Regions from separate parts of the Isoptericola sp. Y581 genome, predicted to be linked through region 3. Evidence: predicted binding sites of a transcription regulator. Region 3 holds the regulator's gene; each other region holds the start of a gene.
What was found. The regulator Rex, encoded in region 3, represses fermentation and respiration genes when NADH is low (regulators of the CRP and FNR family bind a similar motif). The targets are predictions, from matches to a motif close to CTTGTGAANNNNTTCACAAG.

Region 1 (5,561 bases), on a different contig from region 3:
TCGCCACGGTGCGCACACCGGCGGACGGCGTGCGGGCCCGGCGCGCGACGGCGACCGACGTGCCCGCGATCGCCCGCGTGTACGAGACCTGGGCCCGTGCGCAGAACGGGTCCCTGTCCCGCGCCGAGCCGCCGTTCGCCATGGAGCCGGGCGACATGGTCGGGCCCGACGCCGACTACACGGGCGTGAGCCTCGCCGTCGCCGGCGCGGGGCCGGGTGAGCAGGTGCTCGGCTTCGCGAGCTGGTCCCGCGGGTCCGGGTACGACCGGACGAACACCATCGAGGTGGACGACCTCGTCGCCCTCGACCCCGACGCGGCCCGCGCCCTGTGGCGGGTGCTCGGCTCGTTCGCGTCCGTCGCCGGCGGCGTGCAGCTCGCGACGTCGGGCTCCTGGTCCGGCGCCGACGTGTCACGGCTCGTGCTGCCCGACCACGCCGCCACCACGAGCAGCCGCCCGTACATGCTGCGCCTGCTCGACGTGGCCGGCGCGCTCGGGGCGGCGCGGCTCGCGCCGGTCAGCGCCCGCGTGCCCTTCGCCGTGGCCGACCCCCGCACCCCGGACCTCGAGGGGGCCTGGACCCTGGACGTCGCGGACGGGCGCGCGCGCGTCGTGCCCGACGCCGACGCCAGCACCGGCGACCGGCCCACCTTCACCTCGGCCGGGCTGGCGCAGTCCTACGCGGGCGCGCAGTCGACGGCGAACCTGCGGCTCGCGGGCGGGCTCACCGGGCCCGCCGGGCACGACGCCGTGTGGGACGCCCTGTGGGGCGGGCGCCAGGTGCACGTGCGCGACTACTTCTGACCCGTTCCGACCGCGCCGCGGGTCCGTCTCAGGCTGGCCCTAGCCAACGTACCTAGAGGTAGGTATGTTGGATGTCATGAGCACATCGACCGACGCGCGTGAGCGGCTCGTCGCCGCCGCGCAGGAGATGTTCGCCGCACAGGGGGTGGGCCCCACCAGCCCGCGCCAGGTGCTGCAGTCCAGCGGGGTGGGGCAGGGCAGCCTCTACCACCATTTCCCCACCAAGCACGACCTCGCCGTCGCCGCCGTGGGCGCCACCGTCGAGGAGGCTCTCACCGCGGCGCGACGCGACCTGGAGGGCGACGGGACCACCGACATCGGCGATGCGCTCCATCGCGTCATCGCCTACGTCGAGCGGCCCCGCGACGCCCTCGCCGGGTGCAAGGTCGGCCGCCTCACCAGCGACCAGGCGGTCATGGACGACGACGGGCTGCGCGACGTCGTCACCGCCTACTTCGTCCGGCTGCTCGACACCGTCGCGGCCACCCTCCGCGAGGCCGGGCTGCCCGACGACGACGCCCGCGACCGCGCGCACGCCGCCGTCGCCGTCGTGCAGGGCGGGTACGTGCTCGCCCGCGCCACCGGCGACCCGGAGGCCATGCGCGCCGCCGTCCGCGGGTTCGTCACGATCCTGGCGGACACGGGACGACACGACACGACACCGCACGACACCGCACGACAGGAGACCGCATGACCTTCCGTGAGCGCCTGCGCGCGCTGCCCACCTTCCCGCCCGGCCTGCCGCCGTTCGGCGTCGACCTCGACGACCTCGCCACCGCGCCCGCCACGCCGCAGGAGATGTTCGCGCGCTGGTTCGACGACGCCCTCGACGCCGGGATCGGCGCCCCGCACGCCGCCACCCTGTCCACGGCGGACGCCGAGGGCCGCGTGCACGCCCGCACCCTCGTGATCAAGGACGTCACCGGCGAGGGCTGGTGGTTCGCCGGGCACGGGTCCAGCCCCAAGGGCCGCGACCTTGCGGCGAACCCGCACGCGTCGCTCACCACCTTCTGGCGGGAGCTCGGGCGCCAGGTGCGCATCACGGGCCGCGCCACGTCGGCAGGTCCGGAGGCGGGCGGCGCGGACTTCCGGGCACGTCCGGACGGGTCGCGCGCCGCCGGTCTGGTGGGCCACCAGAGCGAGCCGCTCGGCTCGCGCCAGGAGTACTGGTCGACGTTCGCCGACCGGCTTGCCGAGGCACAGGCAGACCCCGAGCTCACGGCGCCCACCTGGACCTCCTGGGTACTCGCGCCCGCCTCGGTCGAGTTCTGGCAGGCGAGCGACGACGCGGGGCAGTCCCGCCTGCGCTACGCGAGCACCCCGAACCCCGAGAACGACATCGCCCCCGCCTGGACCAAGGAGCTGCTGTGGCCGTGAACCGCCCCGACGTCGGGATCGACGCCGCCCTCGCACACGCGCTGTCCGACGCCGACGCCGCGCTCGGCGCGCTGATCGCCGTCGCGGAGACGCTCCCCGATGACGGCGGCGCGCAGCCGTCTGCGCTGGAGGGCTGGACCCGCGGGCACGTGCTCTCGCACGTCGCGAACGTCGCCTCCGCGCTCGCCCGCCAGGCGGAGTTCGCCGCCCGCGGCGAGAAGGTCGCTCCCTACGACGGCGGCAGGGCCGGGCGCGACGCCGGCATCGAGGCGGGGGCGAGGCGTTCGATGCCCGAGCACGTCGCCGCACTCTCCGCGGCACGCGCCCGCGCCGCCGCCGCCTGGCCGGAGCCGGGCGACGGGCTCTGGTCGGCGCCGGTCGCGTACCGCGACGGCACCCTCGCCGACGCGCTGCTCGCCTGGTGGCGCGAGGCGCGCATCCACGCCGTGGACGCGACGGCAGGCCTGGGGTCGTCGGCCCTGGGATACGACACGTGGGACGACGCGTTCTGCGCGCACCTACGCGACTTCCTGTCGATCCGGCTGCCGGAGGGCGCCGGCGCGCGCGTCGAGCTCGTCGGCGACATGCGCGACGTCGCCGCCTGGCTCGCCGGACGCGAGGCGGGCGGGCCGGTCTCGGCCGCTCGCGAGGGCGCCGCGGTGCCGCTGCCGGAGCTCGGGCCGTGGCCGTCGTCGACCGCCCCGACGCCCTGACCTGGCCCGTCATCCGAGGCTGATGTGACCTACATCACTGCAGGTCACAGGCCTGTGTGAGGTTGCTCTCACTGTTTGTGACAGTTTTCACGCACGACGTATGGTGGGCCGGTGACTTCGCGTGCTACGACCCGTCTCCCGGCCCAGGTGACCCCGCAAGGGGACGACGTCGACGTCGTCCTCATCGGCGGCGGGATCATGAGTGCCACTCTCGGCACGCTGCTCCAGAAGCTCGAGCCGACGTGGTCGATCCGGATCTACGAGCGGCTCGACGAGGTGGCCCAGGAGTCCTCCAACCCCTGGAACAACGCCGGCACCGGGCACGCCGCCCTCTGCGAGCTGAACTACACGCCGGAGCGCAAGGACGGCTCGATCGACATCACCAAGGCGGTGGCGATCAACGAGCAGTTCGAGATCTCTCGTGAGCTGTGGCAGCACCTGCTCGCCACCGGCCGCCTCAAGGACGACTCGTTCCTCAGCCGCACGCCGCACATGACGTTCGTGCGGGGCGAGAAGAACGTCGACTACCTGCGCCGGCGCCACGAGGCCCTCCGCGTGCACCCGCTGTTCCGCGACCTGGAGTACAGCACCGACCGCGCCACCGTCGGCCGCTGGGCGCCGCTGCTCACCGCGGACCGCGACGCCGACGAGCCGATCGCCGCCACCCGGTCGACCTCGGGCACCGACGTCGACTTCGGCAACCTGACCCGCCAGCTCGTCGACGCCCTCGTCGCGAACGGCGCGGAGCTCACGCTGCAGCACGAGGTGAAGACCCTCAAGCGCACCAAGGACGGCCGCTGGCGCCTGCGCGTCAAGGACCGCTCCTGGAACGCCGTCGACCGCACCAGCACCGTCACCGCCAAGTTCGTGTTCGTCGGCGCGGGCGGCGGCGCGCTGCCGCTGCTGCAGTCCGCGGGTATCCCGGAGATCAAGGGCTTCGGCGGCTTCCCCATCTCGGGCGAATTCCTGCGCACCTCCGACCCGGAGCTCGTGGCGCAGCACCAGGCCAAGGTCTACGGCAAAGCCGACGTCGGCGCGCCGCCGATGTCGGTGCCGCACCTCGACACCCGCGTGGTCGACGGCAAGACCTACCTCATGTTCGGCCCGTACGCCGGCTTCAGCCCCAAGTACCTCAAGCAGGGCAAGTACCTGGGCCTGATCACCTCGCTGCGGGCGCACAACCTCACGTCGATGCTCGGCGCGGGGCTGAAGAACCTCGACCTCACCCAGTACCTGGTGGGCCAGCTCGCGGCGTCCCCGGAGACCAAGTTCCAGGCCCTGCAGGCGTTCATGCCGGCCGCACGCCCCAAGGACTGGGAGAAGCTCACCGCCGGGCAGCGCGTGCAGGTCATCAAGCGCGACGCCGGCGGCAAGGGCGTGCTGCAGTTCGGCACCGAGATCGTCACGGGCGCCGAGGGCTCGATCGCAGGCCTGCTGGGCGCCTCCCCCGGCGCATCGACCGCCGCGTCCGCCATGGTCGACCTGCTCGAGAAGTGCTTCCCGTTCCGGTTCACCAAGTGGCGTTCCGAGCTCGCGTCCGTGATGCCGAGCATCGACGACGTCCCCGGCGACGCCAGCACGATCGACGCCACGCCCGTCCCGGACGCGACGCCGTACCTGCACGCCGACGGCGTGCTCGACGCCGCGGTGTACGAGTCGCAGGCGGACTCGCGGCTCTGACGATCAGCGCGAGCTCACGGGTCTGACGGTCACAGCGACTGGATGATCTTCTCCACCTGTTCCTTGGCGTCCCCGAAGAGCATCTGGGTGTTCTCCCGGAAGAACAGCGGGTTCTGCACGCCCGCGTAGCCGGTGGCGAGCGAGCGCTTGAAGACCACCACGTCGCGCGCCTTCCACGCTTCGATGACCGGCATCCCCGCGATGGGCGACGACGGCGCGTCCTGGGCGGCCGGGTTCACCGTGTCGTTCGCGCCGACGACGAGCACCACGTCGGTGCCCGGCAGGTCCGGGTTGATCTCGTCCATGCCGAGCACCACGTCGTACGGCACCCGCGCCTCCGCGAGCAGCACGTTCATGTGGCCCGGCAGCCGCCCCGCCACGGGGTGCACGCCGAACCGCACCGTCACCCCGCGCGCCTGCAGCCGTTGGGCCAGGTCCGCGACCGGGTGCTGCGCTTTCGCCACCGCCATCCCGTAGCCGGGTACGACGACGACTGACCGGGCGGCCGTGAGCAGGCCGGCCACCGCGTCCGGCGTCGTCTCGCGCACCTCGCCCCCGGCGTCGGCGCCCGGAGCGGTGCCGGAGCCTGTGCCGGTACCGGCACCCGTGCCGAAGCCGCCGAGCACCACCGACCAGAACGACCGGTTCATCGCCCGGCACATGAGGTAGCTGAGGATGGCGCCGGACGCACCCACGAGGGCGCCGGTGACGATGAGCAAGTCGTTGCCGAGCGTGAACCCGGCGGCGGCCGCCGCCCAGCCGGAGTACGAGTTGAGCATCGAGACGACGACCGGCATGTCGCCCCCGCCGATCGCCGCGACCAGGTGCCAGCCCAGCGCGAGCGCGACCAGCGTCATGAGCAGCAGCGGCACGAGGGCGGCCCCCACCCCCGGCCCGGCCGAGAGGAACCAGGCGAGCAGGCCGCCGCACGCGACGAGCGCCACCAGGTTGAGCAGGTGGCGCGCGGGCAGCGTCAGCGGCGCCGACG
Region 2 (5,561 bases), on a different contig from region 3:
GCCACCCCGGCGTCGAAGGTGTCCGTGACGTCCACCGCGTGGGCGGCGTCGGGCGACCCGGCCACCCAGACCTGGCGCACGCCGCCCCACGGCTCGAGCCCCTGCTCCTCGAGCTGGTCCCGGAAGACCCACCGGTTCCCGGCGTCGCGGACCGCGTCGACGACGGCGTGCCCGGTCGCGATGTGATCGGCCTGGTTGAGCATGCCGCCCGGAAAGGTCTCACGGTAGTTGCCCGTGATGACCACCTCGGGGCGGCGCCGGCGGATCGCCCCCGCGATCGCGCGGCGCAGCGGCAGGCCGTATTCGATCACCCCGTCCGCGAAGCCGAGGAACTCGACCTCGTCGACCCCGACGGCCCGCGCGGACGCGACCTGCTCGCCCTCCCGCACCCGCCGAGCCTCGTCGGGGTGCATGCCGTCGATGCCGGCCTCGCCGCTGGTCACCATGCAGTAGTCGACCCGCTTGCCCTGACCCGTCCAGCGCGCGACGGCCGCGGCCGCCCCGAACTCCATGTCGTCGGGGTGCGCCACCACCGCGAGCGCCGACGTCCAGTCCTCGTCCAGCGGCCGCAGCGGTGCGGGTTCCGGGGTGGTCATGGGGCCACGCTAGCGAGGGTGCGCGGCGCAGGCACGCGCGTCCTGCGTGCCCCGGTCAGCGCGTGGTCAGTGCTGGTGGTCAGTGCTGGTGGTCAGTGCTGGTGGTCAGTGCTGGTCAGTACGTCGTCAGGCCGCGGGCGCGGAAGACGTCGCGCACCGCCTCGGTCGCCTCCGCCGTGGGCGGCGGCGTGCCGGCCAGCTCGTAGGTGCGGCCCAGCTCGGCCCACTTGTCGCGGGCCATCTGGTGGAACGGCAGCACCTCGACGCGCTCGACCGTGCCGCGGCGCACCGCCTCGATGTCGGCGGCATGGCGCGCGACCGCCTCGACGGTGGCCCGGTCGTCCGTGAGGCCGGGCACGAGCACGAACCGCACCCACACCTTCACGCCGCGCTCGGCGAGGCGCCGGCCGAAGCGCAGCGTCGGCGCCAGGGGCCGCCCCGTGACCCGGCGGTAGGTGTCCTCGTCGCCGGCCTTGATGTCGAGGAGGACGAGGTCGGTGTCCTCCAGCATCGCGTCGGTCGCGTTCGCGCCGAGGAAGCCCGAGGTGTCGAGGGTCGTGTGCACGCCCAGCCCCTTCGCCCCGCGCAGCACGCGCGCGGCGAACGCGGGCTGCATGAGGACCTCGCCGCCCGAGAGGGTGAGCCCGCCGCCGGTCGCGGAGAAGATGCCGCGGTACCGCGCCACCCGGGCCAGGACCTCGTCGGCGAGCACGGGCTCGCCGTCCTTCATCGCGAGGGTGTCGGGGTTGTGGCAGTACAGGCAGCGCAGCGGGCAGCCGCTGAGGAAGACGGTCAGGCGGGTGCCCGGGCCGTCTACGGCGGTGACGAGCTCCCACGAGTGCACCGAGCCGAGCTCGCCCGAGCGCATCAGCGCGAGCCGCTCGGGGCGCTCCACCTCCGCCGTCTCGAGCCCCCGTAGTCCGGCACCGGCCCGGCGGCGGGAGGGGGCGGCCAGAAGCGCCGGGCCGGTGGTCATGTCAGAGCCCCCCGTGGAAGGTGCGCGACAGCACGTCGAGCTGCTGCTCGCGCGTCAGCCGCACGAAGTTCACCGCGTAGCCGGAGACGCGGATCGTCAGCTGCGGGTACTTCTCCGGGTGCTCCATCGCGTCCTCGAGCGTCTCGCGCACGAGGACGTTGACGTTCATGTGGTAGCCGTCGGCGCCGACCGAGGCGTCCAGCAGGCCGGCGAGGTTCGCCACCTGCTCCTCGCGCGTGCGGCCGAGCCCGGCCGGGACGACGGTGTTGGTCAGCGAGATCCCGTCCTGCGCCTGGTCGTACGGGAGCTTCGCCACGGACAGCGCCGAGGCGAGCATGCCGTGCGTGTCACGACCGTTCATCGGGTTGGCGCCCGGCGAGAACGGCTCGCCCGCACGCCGGCCGTCCGGGGTGTTCCCGGTGTTCTTGCCGTAGACCACGTTGGACGTGATCGTCAGCACCGACTGGGTCGGGACGGCGTCGCGGTAGGTACGGTGACGCCGGATCTTGGCCATGAACGACTCGACGAGCTCGACGGCGATGGCGTCCACCCGGTCGTCGTCGTTGCCGTAGGCCGGGTAGTCGCCCTCGGTCTCGTAGTCGACGACGATCCCGCGCTCGTCGTGCACCGGCGTCACTGTGGCGTACCGGACGGCAGACAACGAGTCGGCGGCGACCGACAGCCCGGCGATGCCGCAGGCCATCGTGCGCAGCACGTCCTTGTCGTGCAGGGCCATCTCGAGCCGCTCGTAGGCGTACTTGTCGTGCGACCAATGGATGCAGTTGAGCGCCTGGACGTAGGTCTCGGCCAGCCAGTCCATGGTCCGGTCGAACCGGGCGCGCACGTCGTCGTAGTCGAGCGGCAGGCCCGGCGTGACGGGCGGGAACGCGGGCGAGACCTGCTTGCCGGTGATCTCGTCCTTGCCGCCGTTGATCGCGTAGAGCAGCGTCTTGGCGAGGTTCACGCGGGCGCCGAAGAACTGCATCTGCTTGCCCACCGCCATCGGCGAGACGCAGCACGCGATCGCGGCGTCGTCGCCCCACGCCTCCCGGATCTGCTCGTCCGCCTCGTACTGCACGGCCGAGGTGTCGATCGAGACCTGGGCGCAGAAGTCCTTGAACCCGCGGGGCAGGCGCGGGCTCCAGAAGACCGTCATGTTGGGCTCGGGCGCCGGCCCCAGGTTGTACAGCGTCTGCAGGAAGCGGAAGGAGTTCTTCGTGACGAGCGGGCGCCCGTCCTCCCCCATGCCGCCGATCGTCTCGGTGACCCACGTCGGGTCGCCGGAGAACAGGGCGTCGTACTCGGGGGTGCGCAGGAAGCGGACGATGCGCAGCTTGATGACGAAGTCGTCGACGATCTCCTGCGCCTGCTCCTCGGTGAGCGCACCCGCCGCCAGGTCCCGCTCCACGTAGACGTCGAGGAACGTGGAGGTGCGTCCCAGCGACATCGCGGCGCCGTTCTGCTCCTTCACCGCGGCGAGGTAGCCGAAGTACAGCCACTGCACGGCCTCGCGGGCGGTGGTCGCCGGCCCCGAGATGTCGTACCCGTACGACGCGGCCATCTCCTTGAGCTCGCCGAGGGCGCGGATCTGCTCCGCGTGGTCCTCGCGCTCGCGCGCCACGGCCTCGCTGAACGGCTGCACGTCGAGGCCGAGCTTGTCGACCCTCTTGGCCGCGACCAGCGCGTCGACTCCGTACAGGGCCACGCGGCGGTAGTCGCCGATGATCCGGCCGCGCCCGTAGGCGTCGGGCAGGCCGGTGATGATGTGCGAACTGCGCGCGGCGCGGACGGCGGGCGGGTAGACGTCGAAGACGCCCTGGTTGTGGGTCTTGCGGTACTCGGTGAACACCTTTCGGAGGTTCTCGTCGACCGGGTAGCCGTACGTCTGCAGGGCACCCTCGACCATGCGCCAGCCGCCGTTCGGCATGATGGCGCGCTTGAGCGGGGCGTCCGTCTGCAGGCCGACGACGAGCTCGGCGTCCCTGTCGATGTAGCCCGGGCCGTGCGCGGTGATGCCCGCCGGGGTGTGCGGGTCGACGTCGTAGACGCCCTGCTCGCGCTCGGCCGGGAACATCGCCGAGAGCTTCGCCCACACGCCGGTGGTGCGCTCCGTCGGCCCCGCGAGGAACGAGTCGTCGCCGGTGTACGGCGTGTAGTTGCGCTGGATGAAGTCGCGCACGTCGATCTCGTCGCACCACGGGCCGGGGGTGAATCCCTGCCATGCGGCGGTCGTGTCACCGGCGGTCGTGGTGGGTGCCGCGTCGATCGTCATGCCTTGCTCCTCGGGGTCGGGCCAACGACCTCAAGATATCGTGAACCCCTTCACAAGCGAGGCCGAGGAGCTGTGACGTCGCAGACACACGCCTCGTCGGTCGAGACCCGGGCGGCGGCGTCAGCCGCGCGCGAGCGCCGCCAGCGCGTCGCGCACGGCGTCCTCGGCGCGCATCCGCTGCGCCGTGAGGATCTGGTCGCGGCTGGCGTGGTCGAGGAAGCGCGCCGGCAGGCCCACGTGCACGAACGGCGTGCGCACGCCCTGCTCGGCCGCCCGCTGCGCCACCATCGCGCCGATGCCGCCGTCCACCACGCCGTCCTCCAGCGTGAGCACCAGGTCGTGCTCGCCGGCCAGCTTCACCAGGGCCTCGGGCACCGGCATCACCCAGGTGGGCGCGACGACGTCGGCCGCCAGCCCGTGGGCGGCCAGCGACTCCCCCGCCGCGAGCGCCGCGGGTGCCATCGAGCCGACACCCACCACCAGCACGCGGCGCCCGTCCGGGCCGTCCGCGGCGACGGGGGCGTGGCGGGCGACGACATCCACGCCGTCGAGCCCCTCGAGCGCGGGGATCGGGTCGCCCACGGCGCCCTTGGGGTAGCGCACGACGGTCGGGGCGTCGTCCACGTCCACCGCGGCGCGCAGCGCGGCGCGCAGGGTCGGCTCGTCCCGCGGCGCCGCGAGCCGCAGGCCGGGCACGATGCGCAGCATCGCCATGTCCCACATGCCGTTGTGGCTGGCGCCGTCGTCGCCCGTGACGCCCGCCCGGTCGAGCACGAACGTCACGCCCGCCTTGTGCAGGGCCACGTCCATCAGGACCTGGTCGAACGCCCGGTTCAGGAACGTCGCGTACACGGCGACGACGGGGTGCAGCCCCGCGAACGCCATACCCGCCGCAGAGGTGGCGGCGTGCTGCTCGGCGATGCCGACGTCGAAGGTACGCGCCGGGAACTCCTGCGCGAACGGCGCGAGCCCGACGGGGTGCAGCATCGCGGCGGTGATCGCGACGACGTCGGGCCGGGCGTGCCCGATCTTGACGATCTCGTCTGCGAAGACCTTGGTCCAGCCGAACCTGCTGGGCGCGACCGGGAGGCCCGTCTCGGGATGGATCGCCCCGACCGAGTGGAACCGGTCCGCGATGTCCTCCTCGGCCGGGGTGTACCCGCGCCCCTTCTCGGTGATGGCGTGCACGATCACGGGGCCGTCGTAGGCCTTGGCCCGGCGCAGCGCGTGCTCCATCGCGGCCACGTCGTGCCCGTCGACGGGGCCCACGTACTTCAGCCCGAGGTCCTCGAACATGCCCTGCGGGGCGACGACGTCCTTGAGGCCCTTCTTCAGCCCGTGCAGCCAGTCGTAGGCGAAGCGCCCGGGGGCGCCGCTGCGGTTCAGGGTGCGCTTGCCCCAGGAGAGGAACACCTCGTAGCCGCGGGTGGTGCGCAGCGTATTGAGGTGGTTCGCCACGCCGCCGATGGTGGGCGAGTACGAGCGGCCGTTGTCGTTGACCACGATCACGAGGCGACGGCCGGCGGACGCGGCGATGTTGTTGAGCGCCTCCCAGGCCATGCCGCCGGTGAGGGCGCCGTCGCCGATGACGGCGGCCACGTGCTTGTCGGGGCGGCCCTGCACGGCGTTGGCCTTCGCGACGCCGTCGGCCCACGACAGGGCCGTCGAAGCGTGCGAGTTCTCCACCACGTCGTGCTCGGACTCCGCGCGCGACGGG
Region 3 (5,561 bases):
GCATCACGCCCCCGGCACGGGGTCGGCGCCGGCGAGCAGGTCGGCCGCCGGCTCGCTGTAGTGCAGGCCCACGAACGTCTCGCCGTCGAATCGCAGGGACGTCAGCGACGCCAGGGCGCACTCGCGGCGGCGCGGGTCGTGCGCCAGGGAGCGGCCGTCGTACGAGCGGCGCGTGAGCCAGACCGGGAGCTGGTGGCTGACCAGCACCACCTCGTGCCCCTCGTGCGCGCGCCGCGCGTCGTCGACGGCGGCGCGCATGCGCGTGACCTGGTCGGCGTACGGCTCGCCCCAGGACGGGCGCACCGGGTTCCACAGGAACCGCCAGTAACGGGGGTGGGCGAGCTGCGCGGGGTTGCTGCCGATCGTCGTGCCCTCGAAGTGGTTGCCGGCCTCGACGAGTCGGTCGTCGGTGGCGAGGTCGAGGCCGAAGGCCTCGGCGGTCGGGGTGGCGGTCTCCTGCGCGCGCTGCAGCGGGGAGGCGACGACGGCGACGATGTCCCGACCGGTGCCCGACAGGTGGTCCGCCACGCGACGCGCCATCGCCTGACCGCGCTCGGACAGCCGATAGCCGGGGATGCGCCCGTAGAGGACCCCGTCCGGGTTGTGAACCTCGCCGTGCCGCACGAGATGGACGGTGGTGATGGCCATGCCCACCAGTGTCCCAGACGGACGGCGTGCTCAGGTCCCGTCCAGCGAGGCGTGACCGCGCTCACGCCCCCGCGTCGAGCATGTCGCCGGAAGAGGCCGCGACGGGCGCCGCGGCGCCCGGTTCGGTGGCGAGCACCTCGTCCGGGTCGAGCCCCTTGGCGACGGCCGCGACCTTCGCCATCGCGCGCCCGAGCACCTCCATCTCCGCGGGCTCGAGGACGTCGACGAGCAGCCGCCGGACCGCGGCGACGTGTCCCGGGGCCGCGTCGACGAGCGCCGCGTACCCGGCGTCCGTCATACCGCAGTTGACCCCGCGCCGGTCGCCGGGCACGGGGGTGCGCACCACAAGGCCGCGCGACTCCATCCGGTCGACGGCGTGGGTGAGCCGGCTGCGGGAGAGTGCGAGGAAGTCCGCGAGCGCCGACATCCGCAGCGTGCGCTCCGGCGTCTCGGACAGCTGCACCAGCAGGTGGTACTCGCCGAGGGTCACGGGCATGCCCTCGTCGTGCGCGTCACCGAGCGCCTCGAAGAATCGCGACGTCCCCTCGAGGAACCGCCGCCACTCCCACTGCTGCTGTTCGTCCAGCCAGCGCCCGTCCGCGTCGTCGCGCCGCCGCGCTCTCGTCGTCCCACTCACGGGAATAGGTTACGAGACGAGGGCGTTCCACCCTGTGACAGATAGTTGATCGCTCAACTATCTTGGTGACATCGCCAGCACGACCGACCCCGAGGAGACACCATGACCGCGCTGCCCACAGGCCTGACCACCGGCACCTACGCCATCGACTCCGCCCACTCCTCCGCGTCCTTCGCGGTGCGCCACGCGGGGATCGCCAAGGTGCGCGGCACGATCGCGATCTCGTCCGGAACGATCACCGTGGGCGACGACCTCGAGTCGTCGGCCGTCAACGCGGAGCTGGACGCCGCGTCGGTCAGCACCGGCGACGAGCGCCGCGACGGCCACCTGAAGAGCGCCGACTTCTGGCACGCCGAGGAGAAGCCGGTCTGGTCCTTCGCCTCGAAGGCCATCACCACCGACGGTGACGACTACGCGATCACCGGCGACCTCACCATCAATGGCGTCACCCACACCGTCGAGCTGCCCATCGAGTTCACCGGCACCGCGACCGACCCGGACGGCAACGCGCGCGTCGGTTTCGAGTCCGAGATCGAGATCTCCCGCAAGGACTACGGCCTCACCTGGAACGCCACGCTCGAGACCGGCGGCGTCCTCGTGGGCGACAAGGTCAAGATCGCCCTCGACGTGTCGGCCATCAAGCAGGACTGACCTCCTTCCGCCGAGATAGAGAAGGCGGACCCGCGAGATAGAGAAGCCGGGACGCGACCCCAGCCGGCTGGGGTCGCGTCCCGGCTTCTCTATCTCGCGGGTCCGCCTTCTCTATCTCGGCGCGTTGGGCGTTCCGTTCGTGGCCGCGCGGGCGGCGGCGTGGAAGGCGAGGATCTGCAGCTCGCCGGCGACGTCCACGGAGCGCACGACGACGTCGTCGGGAAGCTGCAGCGCCACCGGCGCGAACGAGAGGATCTCGCGCACGCCGCAGCCCACGATCCGCTCCGCGATCCCCTGCGCGACGGGCCCCGGCGTCGCCAGCACGACCATCGACACGCCGGTGCGCGCCAGCACGTCCTCCAGCGCGTCCACGTGCTCGATCGTCAGCCCCGCCGCGGTACCGCTCACGACGCGCGGGTCGGCGTCGAGCAGCGCGACCACCTGGAACCCGCGGGCCGCGTAGCCCGAGTAGTTCGCGAGGGCGTGCCCCAGGTTGCCGATGCCGACGATCGCCAGCCGGTGCTCCGACTCCAACCCCAGCGCGGTCGCGATGTAGTGCGCCAGGGACTGCACGTCGTAGCCCACGCCGCGCGTGCCGAACGACCCCAGATACGACAGGTCCTTGCGCAGCTGCGCCGACCCGACCCCGGACCGCTCCGCCAGCTCCGACGACGAGGTCGTCGTCACCTCGGCCTCCGCCAGGTCACGCAGGGCGCGCAGGTAGTACGGAAGCCGCGCCACCGTTGCCGCCGGCACCGTCGCCTCACCGAGCTCGATCACACCGTTTCCCTTCTCGGGCTAGGACGCGAGACGCCGCGCCAACCGCGCGCCGTCCACCCGCCAGAAGCCCTGCTGCACGCCGTCCACCTTGACGACGGGCACGTAGTCTCCGTATTTCTCCACCAGGTCACCGTCTCCCGACACGTCGTCGACGTCGATGTCGACCTCGCGCCATGCCTCCCCGGCCGCCCTGCACACGTCCGCGACCACCGCCCGAGCCTCCTCGCACAGGTGGCATCCGTCGCGTGTGTACAGCAGCACTCGGGGTTCGTCGACGGATCCCTGCGGACTGCTCACGAGCACAGCGTATCCGCGCCGATACAGTGGGCCGCATGTCGTCGCCCACCGAGTCGTCACCACCGGTGCGCGCAGCAGCTTTCTTCGACGTCGACAACACGATCATCCGCGGCGCGAGCGCGTTCCACCTGGCCCGCGCCCTGTATCAGCGGCGCTTCTTCGGCACGCGCGACCTGGTGCGCTTCGCGCTCATCCAGGCGAAGTACGTGATCTTCGGCGAGTCGCGCACCCAGATCGAGTCGGTACGCAGCCGGGCGCTGTCGCTCATCGCGGGCCGTTCCGTCGCCGAGATCACCGCCGTCGGCGAGGAGGTCTACGACACCGTCCTGGAGCTGCGCATCTTCCCGGGCACCAAGCGCCTGCTCGACGAGCACCTCGCCGCGGGCGACCAGGTGTGGCTCGTGACGGCGACCCCGGTGGAGATCGGCGGGCTCATCGCCCGCCGCCTCGGCGCCACGGGATGCCTCGGCAGCGTGGGCGAGCACTCAGGCGGGTTCTACACCGGCAGGCTCGTCGGCGACCTCATGCACGGCGAGGCCAAGGGCGCCGCGGTGCGCGAGCTCGCCGAGCGCGAGGGCATCGACCTCAGCGCCTCCTACGCGTACGGCGACTCGCTCAACGACCTGCCGATGATGCGCGCCGTCGGGAACCCGTGCCCCATCAACCCCGACGCGCGGCTGCGCCGGCACGCCAAGGAGGTGGGCTGGCCGATCCGCGAGTTCCGCGGCCGCGGACGGCGGGTGGCCGGGCGCGGCATGAAGACGGCGTCCTGGGCCGGCGCCGCCTGGGTGGTCGGCCTGGTGCTGCGCAGCATCAGCCGCCGCCTGCAGGGTCGCTGACCACGGTCGCCGGTCGAGCCTGTCGAGACCCCGATCTGGGTTTCGACAGGCTCAACCGGCGGTGATGAGACGCGACGAGCCCGGCACCCTCGAGGAGGGTCCGGGCTCGGTGCGTGCCGCCCCGCCTACCGGCGGGGGCGACGTCACTTCTTGTTGCGGCGCTGGTGACGCGTCTTGCGAAGCAGCTTGCGGTGCTTCTTCTTCGCCATGCGCTTACGGCGCTTCTTGATGACGGAGCCCATGAGGTCCTCACAATGCTGGTCGGTAGGTGGAGCACGGTTGGTCCCACGGGGCCTGTCTCCAGACGCAGCCGACCAACGCGAAAAAGTCCGTCTCCCAGGGTACCCGATGACACGGGGCCGCCGGACCGGCCTGATCCGGGTCGGGACTCGTGCACCCACCGGGCGGCGGTGCGACACGATCACCTGCGTCCGGAACTGAGGCTTCCCCCGGTCCCGGACGCCGCGCCCGGGTGCGCACGTTCGCGGACGCCAGGAGCGCCAGCTTGTCCGCGTCGCTCGAGCCTCCCTCCGGGTGGTAGGCGACGTCGGTTGCCGCCTGTTGCGCAGCGGGCAGTGGCGGTCGAGCCGCCGCGAGGGACTGGGCGCGGCGCTTCGACCTTTACCTGAGCCCGGGCAAGCGGCCCGCCGTCGCAACGCATGGCGCTGACCGTAGGCCGGGTCAAGGATGGACACGAAGCCCGGCAGACCCTCGGCCAGCGTGCTTTGCTGGTGGCAGACTGTCCGACCATGAGGCATGGGGGCTCGCTGACGGCAGCCGCGGTCGGTGCGATAGTTCTGGCGACGGTGACCGGCTGCGCGAGCGATGATCCCGCGGGGTCCGCCTCCTGCGCTGCACCCGAGCTCTCATGGTCCAAGCAAGCGGCCGCCCCGGGTGAGCTTGTGACGCTCCAAGGCACCGCAATGGTGGTTGGCTGCGACGACACCGGAACTGGTGACTCGGAGCGGCCGATGCGAATCACGGAGGCGCAACTCTTCGTCGACAGGGAGGCACGGCCCGCGCCGAAGGTTGCTGATGAGCTCGTTGCGACGGACTCGGGCGTGTTTCAGATGCAAGTAGCGGTGCCCGACGACGTTCCTGATGGTGCTGTGCTGACTGTCGAGATCACGGAGAACGAGGGTGCCGTTGTCCGCTCCAACGAACTCACGATCGCAGGCGAGAGCGCGTAGGTGCACGCACGGCCGGGAACTTGCAGGCTGAGAGAGGTTTCGAAACCTCCAGGACCCGATACTGACGCGCTCAGAATCGGTCAGTTTGGGGCTGTGGCGCCGGGGGTTCTGAAACAGACCCTAGTCGCGGTACGGGTCCAGGCCCCATGTTGGGAAGACGTGCTTGCGCGTCGCAAGGATCGCGCGGTCGACGTGATCGGCGGGGTCGTAGCCCTCGGCCCAGGGATGCCACTCGGGATCGCCGCTGCCGAGGCGCTCGGCCGGGTCGAGGCCGGACAGCTCCTCGACCTCCCGGCGCCAGGACTCGGGAAGCTGAAGGCCGGGCGCCAGCGGCACGTGCGCCGCCTCCGCGACGAGGCTCGCCCACACCAGCGGCACGACGTCCACCACCGCGTACCCGCCGCCGCCGAGCGCCACCCACCGCCCGTCGGCGAGCTCGTGCGCGAGCTCGTGCACCCACCGGGCGGCGACGCGCTGCGCGCCGACGCCCACGTTCAGGTCGGTGAGCGGGTCGTTGCC

Region 1: a site for Rex is predicted at 2,968-2,987, ahead of mqo (malate dehydrogenase (quinone)). Genes of this name have one in related genera too.
Region 2: a site for Rex is predicted at 3,882-3,901, ahead of pflB (formate C-acetyltransferase). Genes of this name have one in related genera too.

The regions. Positions count from the first base shown of each region.
Region 1 is NZ_JCAIUK010000006.1:148,855-154,415, forward strand. It holds gene AC1C2W_RS12855 (GNAT family N-acetyltransferase) at 1-803, shown strand, start outside; gene AC1C2W_RS12860 (TetR/AcrR family transcriptional regulator) at 880-1,497, shown strand; gene AC1C2W_RS12865 (pyridoxine/pyridoxamine 5'-phosphate oxidase) at 1,494-2,180, shown strand; gene AC1C2W_RS12870 (maleylpyruvate isomerase family mycothiol-dependent enzyme) at 2,171-2,893, shown strand; gene mqo (malate dehydrogenase (quinone)) at 3,005-4,573, shown strand; gene pntB (Re/Si-specific NAD(P)(+) transhydrogenase subunit beta) at 4,603-5,561, opposite strand, start outside.
Region 2 is NZ_JCAIUK010000003.1:106,754-112,314, reverse strand. It holds gene AC1C2W_RS06655 (PIG-L deacetylase family protein) at 1-596, opposite strand, end outside; gene pflA (pyruvate formate-lyase-activating protein) at 712-1,572, opposite strand; gene pflB (formate C-acetyltransferase) at 1,574-3,844, opposite strand; gene dxs (1-deoxy-D-xylulose-5-phosphate synthase) at 3,965-5,561, opposite strand, start outside.
Region 3 is NZ_JCAIUK010000004.1:321,454-327,014, forward strand. It holds gene AC1C2W_RS10055 (TlpA family protein disulfide reductase) at 1-4, opposite strand, end outside; gene AC1C2W_RS10060 (histidine phosphatase family protein) at 4-648, opposite strand; gene AC1C2W_RS10065 (MarR family winged helix-turn-helix transcriptional regulator) at 710-1,285, opposite strand; gene AC1C2W_RS10070 (YceI family protein) at 1,388-1,936, shown strand; gene AC1C2W_RS10075 (redox-sensing transcriptional repressor Rex) at 2,048-2,716, opposite strand; gene AC1C2W_RS10080 (glutaredoxin family protein) at 2,735-3,013, opposite strand; gene AC1C2W_RS10085 (HAD family hydrolase) at 3,049-3,852, shown strand; gene AC1C2W_RS10090 (30S ribosomal protein bS22) at 3,996-4,094, opposite strand; gene AC1C2W_RS10095 (hypothetical protein) at 4,602-5,042, shown strand; gene AC1C2W_RS10100 (acetoin utilization protein AcuC) at 5,163-5,561, opposite strand, start outside.